3 regions of the Streptomyces sp. NPDC051563 genome follow, and region 2 is predicted to be linked to each of the others. Evidence: riboswitches for the same ligand, from Rfam matches in the RefSeq annotation. Region 2 holds a riboswitch; each other region holds the start of a gene.
The links. Region 2 has a riboswitch for thiamine pyrophosphate ahead of thiC (phosphomethylpyrimidine synthase ThiC). Riboswitches for the same ligand answer to the same signal wherever they lie in the genome.

Region 1: linked by a shared signal. The riboswitch ahead of ACIA8F_RS18505 (thiamine ABC transporter substrate binding subunit) and the one ahead of thiC (phosphomethylpyrimidine synthase ThiC) in region 2 are both predicted to bind thiamine pyrophosphate.
Region 3: linked by a shared signal. The riboswitch ahead of thiO (glycine oxidase ThiO) and the one ahead of thiC (phosphomethylpyrimidine synthase ThiC) in region 2 are both predicted to bind thiamine pyrophosphate.

What each region holds. Positions count from the first base shown of each region.
Region 1 is NZ_JBITDL010000014.1:125,022-129,034, forward strand. It holds gene rlmN (23S rRNA (adenine(2503)-C(2))-methyltransferase RlmN) at 1-1,064, shown strand, start outside; TPP riboswitch at 1,126-1,234, shown strand; gene ACIA8F_RS18505 (thiamine ABC transporter substrate binding subunit) at 1,319-2,434, shown strand; gene ACIA8F_RS18510 (ABC transporter permease) at 2,494-4,013, shown strand, end outside.
Region 2 is NZ_JBITDL010000001.1:219,983-223,995, reverse strand. It holds gene thiC (phosphomethylpyrimidine synthase ThiC) at 1-1,679, opposite strand, end outside; TPP riboswitch at 1,674-1,818, opposite strand; gene ACIA8F_RS01070 (YibE/F family protein) at 1,891-3,306, shown strand; gene ACIA8F_RS01065 (SsgA family sporulation/cell division regulator) at 3,487-3,936, opposite strand.
Region 3 is NZ_JBITDL010000030.1:33-4,045, reverse strand. It holds gene ACIA8F_RS30005 (thiazole synthase) at 1-54, opposite strand, end outside; gene thiS (sulfur carrier protein ThiS) at 59-259, opposite strand; gene thiO (glycine oxidase ThiO) at 256-1,479, opposite strand; TPP riboswitch at 1,477-1,589, opposite strand; gene ACIA8F_RS29990 (NAD(P)/FAD-dependent oxidoreductase) at 1,720-2,964, shown strand; gene ACIA8F_RS29985 (Rv2175c family DNA-binding protein) at 3,536-3,901, shown strand.

The DNA.
Region 1 (4,013 bases), on a different contig from region 2:
CGAAGAAGCCGCCCCGGCACCTCGCCGACCTCACCCCCGAGGAGCGCCGGGAGGCGGTCGCCGCGATCGGCGAGAAGCCCTTCCGGGCCAAGCAGCTCTCCCAGCACTACTTCGCCCGGTACGCGCACGACCCGGCCGAGTGGACCGACATCCCCGCCGCCTCGCGCGAGAAGCTCCAGCAGGAGCTGCTGCCGGACCTGATGAACGTCCTGCGGCACATCTCGTGCGATGACGACACCACCCGCAAGACCCTGTGGAAGCTGCACGACGGCACGCTCGTCGAGTCCGTGCTGATGCGCTACCCGGACCGGGTCACCATGTGCATCTCCTCGCAGGCCGGCTGCGGCATGAACTGCCCGTTCTGCGCCACCGGCCAGGCCGGCCTCGACCGCAACCTGTCGACGGCGGAGATCGTCCACCAGATCGTCGACGGCATGCGCGCCCTGCGCGACGGCGAGGTCCCCGGCGGGCCCGCCCGGCTGTCGAACATCGTCTTCATGGGCATGGGCGAGCCGCTCGCGAACTACAACCGCGTCGTCGGCGCCATCCGCCGCCTCACCGACCCGGAGCCCGACGGCCTGGGCCTGTCCCAGCGCGGGATCACCGTCTCCACCGTGGGCCTGGTCCCGGCGATGCTCCGCTTCGCCGACGAGGGCTTCAAGTGCCGCCTCGCCGTCTCCCTGCACGCCCCGGACGACGAGCTCCGCGACACCCTGGTCCCGGTGAACACCCGCTGGAACGTCCGCGAGGTGCTCGGTGCGGCGTGGGAGTACGCGGAGAAGTCCGGCCGCCGGATCTCCATCGAGTACGCCCTGATCCGCGACATCAACGACCAGGCCTGGCGCGGTGACCTGCTCGGCAAGCTGCTCAAGGGCAAGCGCGTGCACGTCAATCTGATCCCGCTGAACCCGACGCCCGGCTCGAAGTGGACCGCCTCGCGGCCCGAGGACGAGAAGGCGTTCGTGGACGCCATCGCCCGCCACGGCGTGCCGGTGACCGTCCGCGACACCCGCGGGCAGGAGATCGACGGCGCGTGCGGCCAGCTCGCCGCCTCGGAGCGATGATTTTCGCCAGTTGAGGTTTGCTTTCGGCCGCGGGGTACTCTGTGGCCGAACAACCAATTTCATATTCCGACAGGGGAGCGCCACAGCGCTGAGAGTGCGGTATCCGTCACCGCAGACCCTCTGAACCTCGCCCCGGTCATTCGGGGTAGGAAGTTCGGTCACCACTCAAGCTGTTGCGCCCTGCCCGGCGACCGCTCCACAGAGCGCCGGGCAGGGCCGCGTCTTCTCCTGGACATCCCAGGAGGAATGCACCAATGAGCACCACCAAGAAGCTGGCGGGCATCGCGCTCGCGGCCGCGCTCGGCGTCACCACGCTCAGCGCCTGCGGCGGCGGCGACGCCAAGGACAAGTCCGCCGGGGCGAGCGACGCCCCGGCGTCCAAGTCCGGTACCGGCAAGACGATCACCCTCGTCTCGCACGACTCCTTCAACGTGACCGACACGGTCCTCAAGGAGTTCGAGCAGCAGAGCGGCTACACCGTCAAGGTCCTGAAGTCGGGCGACGCCGGCGCGGCCCTGAACCAGGAGATCCTCACCAAGGGCTCGCCGCGCGGCGACGTCTTCTTCGGCGTGGACAACACGCTCCTCTCCCGTGCCCTCGACAACGGCATCTTCACGCCGTACGAGGCCAAGGGGCTCGCCGACGTGAAGCCCGAGTTCGTGCTCGACAAGGAGCACCGGGTCACCCCCGTGGACTCCGGCGACATCTGCGTGAACTACGACAAGGCCTACTTCGCCGACAAGAAGCTCGCCCCGCCGCAGACGCTGGACGACCTGATCAAGCCGGAGTACAAGAACCTCCTGGTCACCGAGAACGCCGCGACCTCCTCGCCCGGCCTGGGCTTCCTCCTCGCCTCCGTCGGCAAGTACGGGGACGCGGGCTGGAAGGACTACTGGAGCAAGCTCAAGGCCAACGGCGTCGAGGTCGTCGACGGCTGGGAGCAGGCCTACAACGAGCGCTTCTCCGGCTCCGCGGGCGGCAAGAAGGCCAAGGGCGACCGCCCGCTGGTCGTCTCCTACGCCTCCAGCCCGCCGGTCGAGGTCCTGTACGGCGAGCCGCAGCCGGCCGAGGCCCCCACGGGCGTCTCGACGGGCACCTGCTTCCGCCAGACCGAGTTCGCCGGTCTGCTCAAGGGCGCGAAGAACGAGGAGGGCGGCAAGGCGCTCCTGGACTTCCTGATCTCCAAGAAGTTCCAGGAGGACATGCCGCTCCAGATGTTCGTGAACCCGGTGACCAAGGACGCGGTCCTCCCGGAGCTGTTCACCAAGCACGGCGTGGTCATCGAGAAGCCCGAGACGGTCGCCCCGGAGGCCATCGCCAAGAACCGCGACCAGTGGGTCAAGGCTTGGTCCGCCCTCGTCGTGAAGTAGGACGGGTGAGCGGCGTTCCGAAGGAGAGCGGGCGGGCCACGGCCGTCAGGCTCGGTCTGATGGCCGTGCCGCTCGTCTTCTTCGGGCTGTTCTTCGCGTACCCCGTCGCCGCGATCGTCGGACGCGGGCTCAAGACGGACGCCGGCTGGCAGTTCGGCCGGATCGGCGAGGTGCTGGCCCGGCCCGACATCGTCGACGTGCTCTGGTTCACCACCTGGCAGGCGCTCGCGTCCACGGCGCTCACGCTCCTGATCGCACTCCCCGGCGCGTACGTCTTCGCGCGCTTCGAGTTCCCCGGCAAACAGCTGCTGCGGGCACTCGTCACGGTGCCGTTCGTCCTGCCGACCGTCGTGGTCGGCACCGCGTTCCTGGCGCTCGTGGGGCGGAACGGTCTGCTGGACGAGGTGTGGGGGATCCGCCTCGACACGACCGTGTGGGCGATCCTGCTCGCGCACGTCTTCTTCAACTACGCCGTGGTCATCCGCACGGTCGGCGGGCTGTGGGCGCAGCTGGACCCGCGCCAGGAGGAGGCCGCCCGGGTGCTGGGCGCCGGGCGGTTCGCCGCCTGGCGCCGGGTGACGCTGCCCGCGCTGGTCCCGGCCGTCGCGGCCGCCTCGCTCATGGTGTTCCTCTTCACGTTCTCCTCCTTCGGCGTCGTGCAGATCCTGGGCGGGCCCGCGTACTCCACCCTGGAGGTGGAGGTCTACCGGCAGACCGCGCAGCTCCTGGACCTGCCGACGGCCGCCGTGCTGACGATGGTGCAGTTCGCGGCCATCGCCGCGATCCTCGGGGTGCACGCCTGGACCGTGCGCAAACGGGAGACCGCGCTGCGGCTCGTGGACCCGGGGCGGACCACGCACCGGCCGCGCGGCCGGGCGCAGCGCACCCTGCTCGGCGGGGTGCTGCTGACGGTGGCCCTGCTGATCGTGGCGCCGCTCGCGGTGCTGGTCGAGCGGTCGCTCGACGCCCCCGGCGGGTACGGCTTCGGCTTCTACCGGGCGCTCCAGGAGGTGGGCGCGGGCGGCGGAACCTTCCTCGTGCCGCCGCTGGAGGCGATCTGGAACTCCCTGCAGTACGCGCTCGCCGCCACCGCCATCGCGCTGCTCGTCGGCGGGCTCGCGGCGGCCGCCCTGACCCGGCGCGCCGGCCGTTTCGTACGGGGCTTCGACGCGCTGCTGATGCTCCCGCTGGGGGTGTCGGCCGTCACCGTCGGCTTTGGTTTCCTCATCACCCTGGACGAGCCGCCGCTGGACCTGCGGACCTCGTGGATCCTGGTGCCGCTGGCGCAGGCGCTGGTGGGCGTGCCCTTCGTCGTACGGACCATGCTGCCGGTCCTGCGCGCGGTGGACGGACGGCTCCGCGAGGCCGCCGCCGTGCTCGGCGCCTCCCCGCTGCGGGCCTGGCGGGAGGTGGACCTGCCGATGGTGCGCCGCGCCCTGCTGATCGCGGCGGGCTTCGCCTTCGCCGTGTCCCTCGGCGAGTTCGGGGCCACCGTCTTCATCGCGCGGCCCGACCATCCGACGCTGCCCGTCGCCGTGGCGCGGCTGCTGGGGCGGGCCGGGGAGATGAACTACGGCCA
Region 2 (4,013 bases):
CGGCGGATGTCCTGGGAGATCTTCATCGAGCAGAACTTCGGACCGCACATGGAGCAGAAGTGCGCGGTCTTGGCCGGCTCGGCCGGGAGGGTCTCGTCGTGGAACTCACGGGCCGTGTCCGGGTCGAGGGCCAGGTTGAACTGGTCCTCCCAGCGGAACTCGAACCGCGCGTCCGACAGGGCGTCGTCCCATTCCTGGGCGCCCGGGTGGCCCTTGGCCAGGTCCGCCGCGTGGGCCGCGATCTTGTACGTGATGACACCGGTCTTCACGTCGTCGCGGTTCGGCAGGCCCAGGTGCTCCTTGGGCGTGACGTAGCAGAGCATCGCGGTGCCCCACCAGGCGATCATCGCTGCGCCGATGCCCGAGGTGATGTGGTCGTACGCGGGCGCGACGTCGGTGGTCAGCGGGCCGAGCGTGTAGAACGGCGCCTCTTCGCAGATCTCCTGCTGGAGGTCGATGTTCTCCTTGATCTTGTGCATCGGGACGTGCCCGGGGCCCTCGATCATCGTCTGCACGTTGTGGCGCTTGGCGATCGTGTTGAGCTCGCCCAGCGTCTTCAGCTCCGCGAACTGCGCCGCGTCGTTGGCGTCCGCGATGGAACCGGGGCGCAGGCCGTCACCCAGGGAGTACGTGACGTCGTACGCCGCGAGGATCTCGCAGAGCTCTTCGAAGTTCGTGTAGAGGAAGTTCTCCTTGTGGTGCGCCAGGCACCAGGCGGCCATGATCGAGCCGCCGCGCGAGACGATGCCGGTCTTGCGGCGGGCGGTCAGGGGCACGTACGACAGCAGCACGCCGGCGTGGACCGTCATGTAGTCGACGCCCTGCTCGGCTTGCTCGATGACCGTGTCCTTGTAGATCTCCCAGGTCAGGTCCTCGGCGCGGCCGTCGACCTTCTCCAGCGCCTGGTACAGCGGCACGGTGCCGATCGGCACGGGGGAGTTGCGCAGCACCCACTCGCGGGTGGTGTGGATGTTGCGGCCGGTCGAGAGGTCCATGACCGTATCGGCGCCCCACTTGGTCGCCCAGGTCATCTTGTCCACCTCCTCCTCGATCGAGGAAGTGACCGCGGAGTTGCCGATGTTGGCGTTGACCTTCACCAGGAACCGCTTGCCGATGATCATCGGCTCGATCTCGGGGTGGTTCACGTTGACCGGCATGACCGCGCGACCTGCGGCGATCTCCTCGCGGACGACCTCGGGGGAGACGTTCTCGCGGATCGCGACGTACTCCATCTCCGGGGTGATCTCGCCGCGGCGGGCGTACGCGAGCTGCGTGACCGCGGCGCCGCCACGGCCTCGGCGGGGCTGGCGGGGACGGCCCGGGAAGACCGCGTCGAGGTTCTTGAGGCCACCGCGCGGCGAGGTGTGCTTGATGCCGTCGTCCTCGGGGCGCACGGGGCGGCCCGCGTACTCCTCGGTGTCGCCGCGGCTGATGATCCAGTTCTCGCGCAGCGGCGGCAGGCCGCGGCGCACGTCGGTCTCGATCTGCGGGTCGGTGTACGGCCCGGACGTGTCGTAGAGCGTCACGTCCTTGCCGTTGGTGAGGTGGACCTGGCGAACCGGCACCCGGATGTCGGGGCGGGAGCCCGCCACATATCCCTTGTGCCAGCCGGGCTGGCGCTCGTTCTGGCCGTCGGCGTCCTGGCTGACGGCAGGCGTGCGTGCGTCCTGAATGGTCATGAGACCTAATCTCCCTACGCCGGCATTACCCGGTAACAGGTTCGGCGGTCGACGCAGCCTCCTCCCGTACGCATCTTCGAATGCGAACGGTGATCAGCGCCCTCTCAGCCCGGTGCTCCGAGCTCCCGCGTTGTGCAAAGTAGCCCCCACGCTAGCGTCATGTGTGGCGTGCTGAACAGTGGGCCCCCTCATCTGTTGCGATGATCAGCCAGTGACGTCCTCGCCGCAGCCCCCCACCGAACCCACGGATCCCGCCGGCCACGCAGGTCATGCCGGCCACGCAGGCCACGCGCACGCGGACCCCGGCCATTCGCCCGCCGCCCCTTCCGGCCACTCCCACGGCCATGCGCACAGCCATGGCCCGGCGGCCCCCGTCTCGAAGCACCTGCGCAAGGTGATCGCGGCCGTACTGATCCCCTTCGCCGCCGCCGTCGTGATCGGCATGGTCGTGCTCTGGCCGGGCGGTGCGCCGGGCCACGAGCGCACCGGCGTCGGCTTCGACCGGCAGACCCAGCAGGGCACGGTCGTCGCGCTCCAGCACGTCGACTGCAAATCCGTGAACGCCGCACAGGTCCCGCCGACCGGTGACGCCTCCACCCCCGAGGGGCGCGAGGCCATCGCCGCGCAGAACGGCGAGTGCAAGAAGGCCACGGTCAGGGTGGGCAGCGGTCCCGACAAGGGCCGCGAGTTCGTCGAGATCGTCCAGCCGGGCGCCCCAAGGCAGTTGACGGACGGCCAGGACGTGGTGGTCGCCTACGCGCCGGACGCGCCCCGGGACCTCCAGTACTCCGTGATCGACGTGAACCGCAAGCTGCCGATGGCCCTGCTCGCCGGCATCTTCGCCCTCTCCGTCGTCATCGTCGGGCGGATGCGCGGGCTGTTCGCGCTCATCGCCCTCGTCGTCAGCTTCGCCGTGCTGACCCTCTTTATCCTCCCGGCGATCCTGCAGGGGTCGAATCCGCTGGTCGTGGCCGTGGTCGGAGCCAGCGCGATCATGCTGATCGCGCTCTACATGTGCCACGGGCTGACGGCACGCACCTCGGTGGCGGTGCTCGGCACGATCATCTCGCTGCTCCTGATCGGCCTGCTGGGCTCGCTGTTCATCGACTGGGCGTTCCTGAGCGGCAACACGGACGACAACACCGGGCTGATCCACGGGCTCTACCCGAACATCGACATGAGCGGTTTGCTGCTTGCGGGTGTCATCATCGGATCGCTCGGCGTCCTCGACGACGTGACCGTCACGCAGACCTCGGCGGTGTGGGAACTCCACCAGGCCGACCCGTCGATGGGACCGCGCGGGCTGTACCGGGCGGGCATCCGGATCGGGCGCGACCACATCGCCTCGGTGGTGAACACGCTGGTACTGGCCTACGCGGGCGCGGCGTTGCCGCTGCTCCTGCTGTTCTCCATCGCGAACAGCAGCATGGGGTCGGTGGCCAACAGCGAGCTGGTCGCGGAGGAGATCGTGCGGACCCTCGTGGGCTCGATCGGCCTGGTCGCCTCGGTCCCCGTGACGACGGCCCTGGCCGCGCTGGTGGTGTCCGCGGACCGCACGCAATCCCCGGCGGCCACAGCGGCCTCGGGGCCGCTCCGCGGCGGCCGGGGTCGGCGGCGCAAGCGCTGAAACGTGCGGACCGGCGGGCGCGACGGGTCAGTTCGCGCACTCGGCCGGTCGTGAGGAACGGCAGGGTGGAGCGCTCAGCGCGTCGGCACGCTGAGCCGCGGTGCGTAGCTTCGGTGGTGCGGGTGGTGCGGATGGTGCCGTCATGCAGGTCGTGCCGTCGGGTCTCCGGCCGGGCCGGCGTCAGCCCGCGTTCTGCTCGTTCTGCTGCGACTCCGCCAGGATCTTGTCGAGCGCCTCGTCGAGGTTCTCCTCGAAGTCCCCGAGGTTGCGCTCCTGGCCGAGCGGAACGATCCGGTCGGTGCGGTCGAGGAACGCCACGAGTGGCGCCGCGCTCGCGCGGAAGAGAGCCCGGTCCGCGCCTACTTGCAGCCTGATGTGGACATCGGACAGTTCCTCCGGCTCGGTCGGGGCGATGTGCACATCGCCGTCACCGCACGGCTTGTTGATGCCGTCCAGAAGAAGCTCCCGGCCGAACGCCCAGGTCACGGGCGCATCTCCGGGAAGGTGGAAGGTCAGGCGGACTGCGTAGGGGTCACGAGCGTCGTACCGGAGTTCCACCGGAATCCGGAACGAGAGCTCCTCGGAAACGAGGAAACTCATCATGACCTCTGCCTGTACCGACTCGCGCATTGCCTACCCCGCTGTAGTGGAAGTGGCCAGGAATGATCCCCCAAGGCCCTCTTGACAAGAGTGGTGTAAGCGCTTGC
Region 3 (4,013 bases), on a different contig from region 2:
GATCAGGCGGGAGGAGAAGGTCCGGCCGGCGAGGGTGAAGGCGTCGTCTGCCATGGGGTCAGCCTCCCTGGACCGCGGTGAGGACCTCGACGCGGTCGCCGTCGGCCACGGAGGTGTAGGGCCATTGGCCGCGCGGCACGACGGTTTCGTTGAGGGCGGCCGCGACCCCCTTGGTGGCTTCGGTGAGGGTGGCGACCACGGTGGCGAGCATGGTCCCGTCCGCGATCTCGCGCGGCTCGCCGTTGACGGAAATGGTCATGCGAACGACTCCTGTCGCGTGAGGGGGGATGTGAGGGGGGATGCGGGGGTGGACGTGAGGGTGAAACGGCGTGGGGTGAAGGGGCGGGCGATCTCCGGCAGTTCGCCGGTGGTCAGGAGGTCCGCCATCACGTCCCCGGTCAGCGGGGTCAGCAGGACGCCGTTGCGGTAGTGCCCGGTGGCCAGGTGCAGGCCGGGGAGTTCGGTCGGGCCGAGGAGGGGGGCGTTGTCCGGGGAACCGGGACGCAGCCCCGCGCGGGTCTCCACCAGGGGGAGTTCGGTGATCCCCGGCACCAGTTCGTGGGCGTCGCGCAGGAGTTCGTAGACCCCGCCCGCGGTGACGGTGGTGTCCCAGCCGAGTTCCTCGCTGGTGGCGCCGACGACGAGTTCGCCGTTCTCGCGGGGGACCAGGTAGACGTGGCTGCCGCGCACCACGGCCCGTACGGTCCGTGACAGGAACGGCGCGTAGGACGGCGGCACCGCGAGGCGCAGCACCTGCCCCTTCACCGGCCGTACGGGGGCCACGGCCTCGGGCGGTACGCCGTCCAGCCGGCCGCTGAGCGAACCCGCGGCCAGCACCACCTGGTCGGCGCGCAGCTCCGTGGCATCCGAGTCGTCGAGGACCGCGCCGCAGGCCCGGTCGGCGGTGGTCAGCAGCCGGGCCGCGGCGGCGCGGTGCAGGGTGACGCCGGCCCGTTCGCAGGCGGCCAGCAGGGCGGCGGCGAGGCGGCGGGGGTCGACCTGGTGGTCGCCGTCCACGCGCAGGCCGCCGCGTACGCCCGGAGCCAGCATCGGCTCCAGGCGGCGGCACTCGCGGCCGGTCAGCCACTCGGACTCCAGGCCGCAGCGGCGCTGGAGGGCGTGCAGCTCGCGCAGGTGCAGCCGGTCGTCGGCGTCGAGGGCGACGGCGAGGGTGCCGCAGGCGCGGTAGCCGATGTCCATGCCGCCGCTGGCTTCGGCGAGCTCGGCGGCGAACGCGGGGTAGCGGGCGGCGGAGGCGAGGTTGAGCCCGAGCAGGGTCTCCTCGCCGTAGTGCAGCTCGGTGACGGCGGCCAGCATGCCGGCCGCGACCTGGGCGGCGCCGCCGCCGGGGTCCGGATCGGCCAGCGCGGTGCGCAGCCCGCGGCGAGCCGCCCGCCAGGCGGTGACCAGCCCGATGATGCCGCCCCCGATGACGAGGACGTCGTGGCCGGGACTCCGGCCGTTCCTGGATGAATGCATGGGCGTCCAGCCCCTCCCTTCGCCGGCATGACCCGGATCAGGTTCGTACGGTCGGAGGCCGGCCAGCCTCCCTCTCAGCCCGGTGCGCCCGGACTCCCGCGATAGGTTCGGTGCCAGAGTAACGCCGAGGCCGACGGCCGGTAAGGCTGCCTCCCCGGTGCCGGGGCCGGCCCGGCCCGGCCCGCGGGAGGTTTCCGCCCGCTATTCCTGGCGGACCGTCAGTTGATTAGGCTGAGCCGCGTGAGCGAGCAGACGCAACAGCAGACGCAACAGGCCGGCACCCCTCCGCGCGGAGTCGTGATCGTCGGCGCCGGAATGGCCGGGGTCCAGACCGCGGTTGCCCTGCGGGAACAGGGCTGGACCGGCCCCGTCACCCTGCTGGGGGCCGAACCCCACCAGCCCTACGACCGGCCCCCGCTGTCCAAGGCGGTGCTCCTCGGCAAGGCGGAGGACTCGGCCTTCGACGTCGACTTCGAGGAGCTCGGCATCGGGCTCCGGCTGGGCGTCGAGGTCACCGGGCTGCGCCCCGCCGACCGGGAGGTGGACACCGAGGCGGGCCCGGTCCCGTACGAGGTCCTCGTGCTGGCGACCGGCGCCCTCCCGCTGACCCTGCCCGGCGCGGAGGGCGTCCCCGGGGTGCACCTGCTGCGCACCCTGGACGACGCGGCCCGGCTGCGGCCCGTACTGGAGGCCGGCTCGCCGGTGGTCGTGGTCGGGGCCGGCTGGATCGGGGCGGAGTTCGCCACCGCCGCGCGCGGGGCGGGCTGCGCGGTGACCGTCGTCGAGGCGGCCGACCGGGTGCTGGCGGGCGCGCTGCCCGCGGAGGTCGCCGAGCCGATGGGGCGGTGGTACGCCCAGGCGGGCGCCGAGCTGCTGACCGGCGCGCGGGTGGCCTCCGTGGAACCGGGCCGGGTCCTGCTCGCCGACGGGCGGGCGCTGCCCGCCGGGGCGGTGGTGGTGGGCATCGGCGCCCGGCCGGCCACCGGATGGCTGGCGGGGTCGGGAGTGGAGCCCGGGGCGGACGGGGCGGTGATCGCCGACGAGCGGCTGCGCACCTCGGTGCGCGGGGTGTACGCGGTGGGGGACTGCGCCTCGTTCCCCTCGGGGCGCTACGGGTCCCGGCTGCTGGTGCACCACTGGGACAACGCGCTCCAGGGGCCGCGGGTGGTCGCGGCGGACATCGTGGCCGGGGGCTCCGGCGAGCAGGTCTACGACCCGGTGCCGTACTTCTGGTCGGAGCAGTTCGGCCGCTTCGTGCAGTACGCGGGGCACCACGGCTCCGCGGATGCGCTGGTGTGGCGCGGCTCCCCGGCGGAGGACACCTGGTCGGTGTGCTGGCTGCGGGAGGGGCGGCTCGTCGCGGTCCTCGCGGTGGGGCGCCCGCGCGACCTCGCCCAGGGGCGGCGCCTCATCGAGTCGGGCGTCCCGGTGGACCCGGCGAAGGTCGCGGACCCGGGGGTCGCCCTGAAGTCGGCCCCCCACTGACCCGGCGAAGCCGTCCCGGCGACGCCCCCGGGCAGCACCTGGGCCCCGAGCCCGAACACCCCGTGCCCGCCCGGCCCCGAGCCCGGGGGCCTTGCCCTGGGCGCTGCCCGGCCCGGCTGCACCGGCTCCCGCCCGGGCCGGCCTCGAGCCCGGGGCCCTTGCCCTGAGCGCCCCCGGGCTGCGCCGACACCCGCCCGGTCCCGGCCCTGGGAAGTCCCCTAACCGCCCTTCGCCCGTTCCCCGGGCAGCGCCCGGACCCGCATCGGGGCTGAGCCCCGGCCCCTGTTCCCCGGGCTGCGCCCGGACCCGTTCCGGGGCTGTGCCCCTGTTCCCCGGGCTGTGCCCGGACCTGTTCCGGGGCTGCGCCCCTGTTCCCCGGGCTGTGCCCGGACCCGCATCGGGGCTGCGCCCCTGCCCCCACCCCCGGCCCGAGGCCGCCCCGTTGAGGCCCGCCCGGACTCCGCCCGGCCCCCGCCCGGACCCCGTCCCCGGCCCCGGTCACGGGGCCCCCGCTCCCCGGACGGGGTCGCTCGGGTACCGGCGGTCGGTGGGAGATGGCAGGCTTGTGCTCGTGACCGAGATTGACGCAAAGATCGATGCCCTTGTTCCCGCCTGGCTGTACCTCCCCGACATCGCGGAGATGCTCGACATCGAAGTGACCAAGGTTCGCCAGCTGGTCAAGGAGGGGCAGCTGCTCGCGGTGCGCCGCGGCGAGAACCGTTCCCTCCAGGTCCCCGCGGCCTTCATCGACGGAGACAAGATCGTCAAGGGGCTGGTCGGCCTGCTGACCGTGCTCCGTGACGACCGCTTCACCGACGCGGAGATCCTGGAGTGGCTCTTCACCGCCGACGAGACCCTGCCCGGCACCCCCGTGCAGGCGCTGAGCGAGAATCGCGGCACGGAGGTGAAGCGCCGCGCTCAGGCGCTCGCCATCTGACCTGACTCCGCCGTACGGGCGCGGGGGGGGGGGGCCCCGCCCGGGGCCCCCCCCCCCCGGGGGGGGGGCCCCCCCCCAACCCCGGGGTGCCCCCCAGTTCCCCCACGGCCCC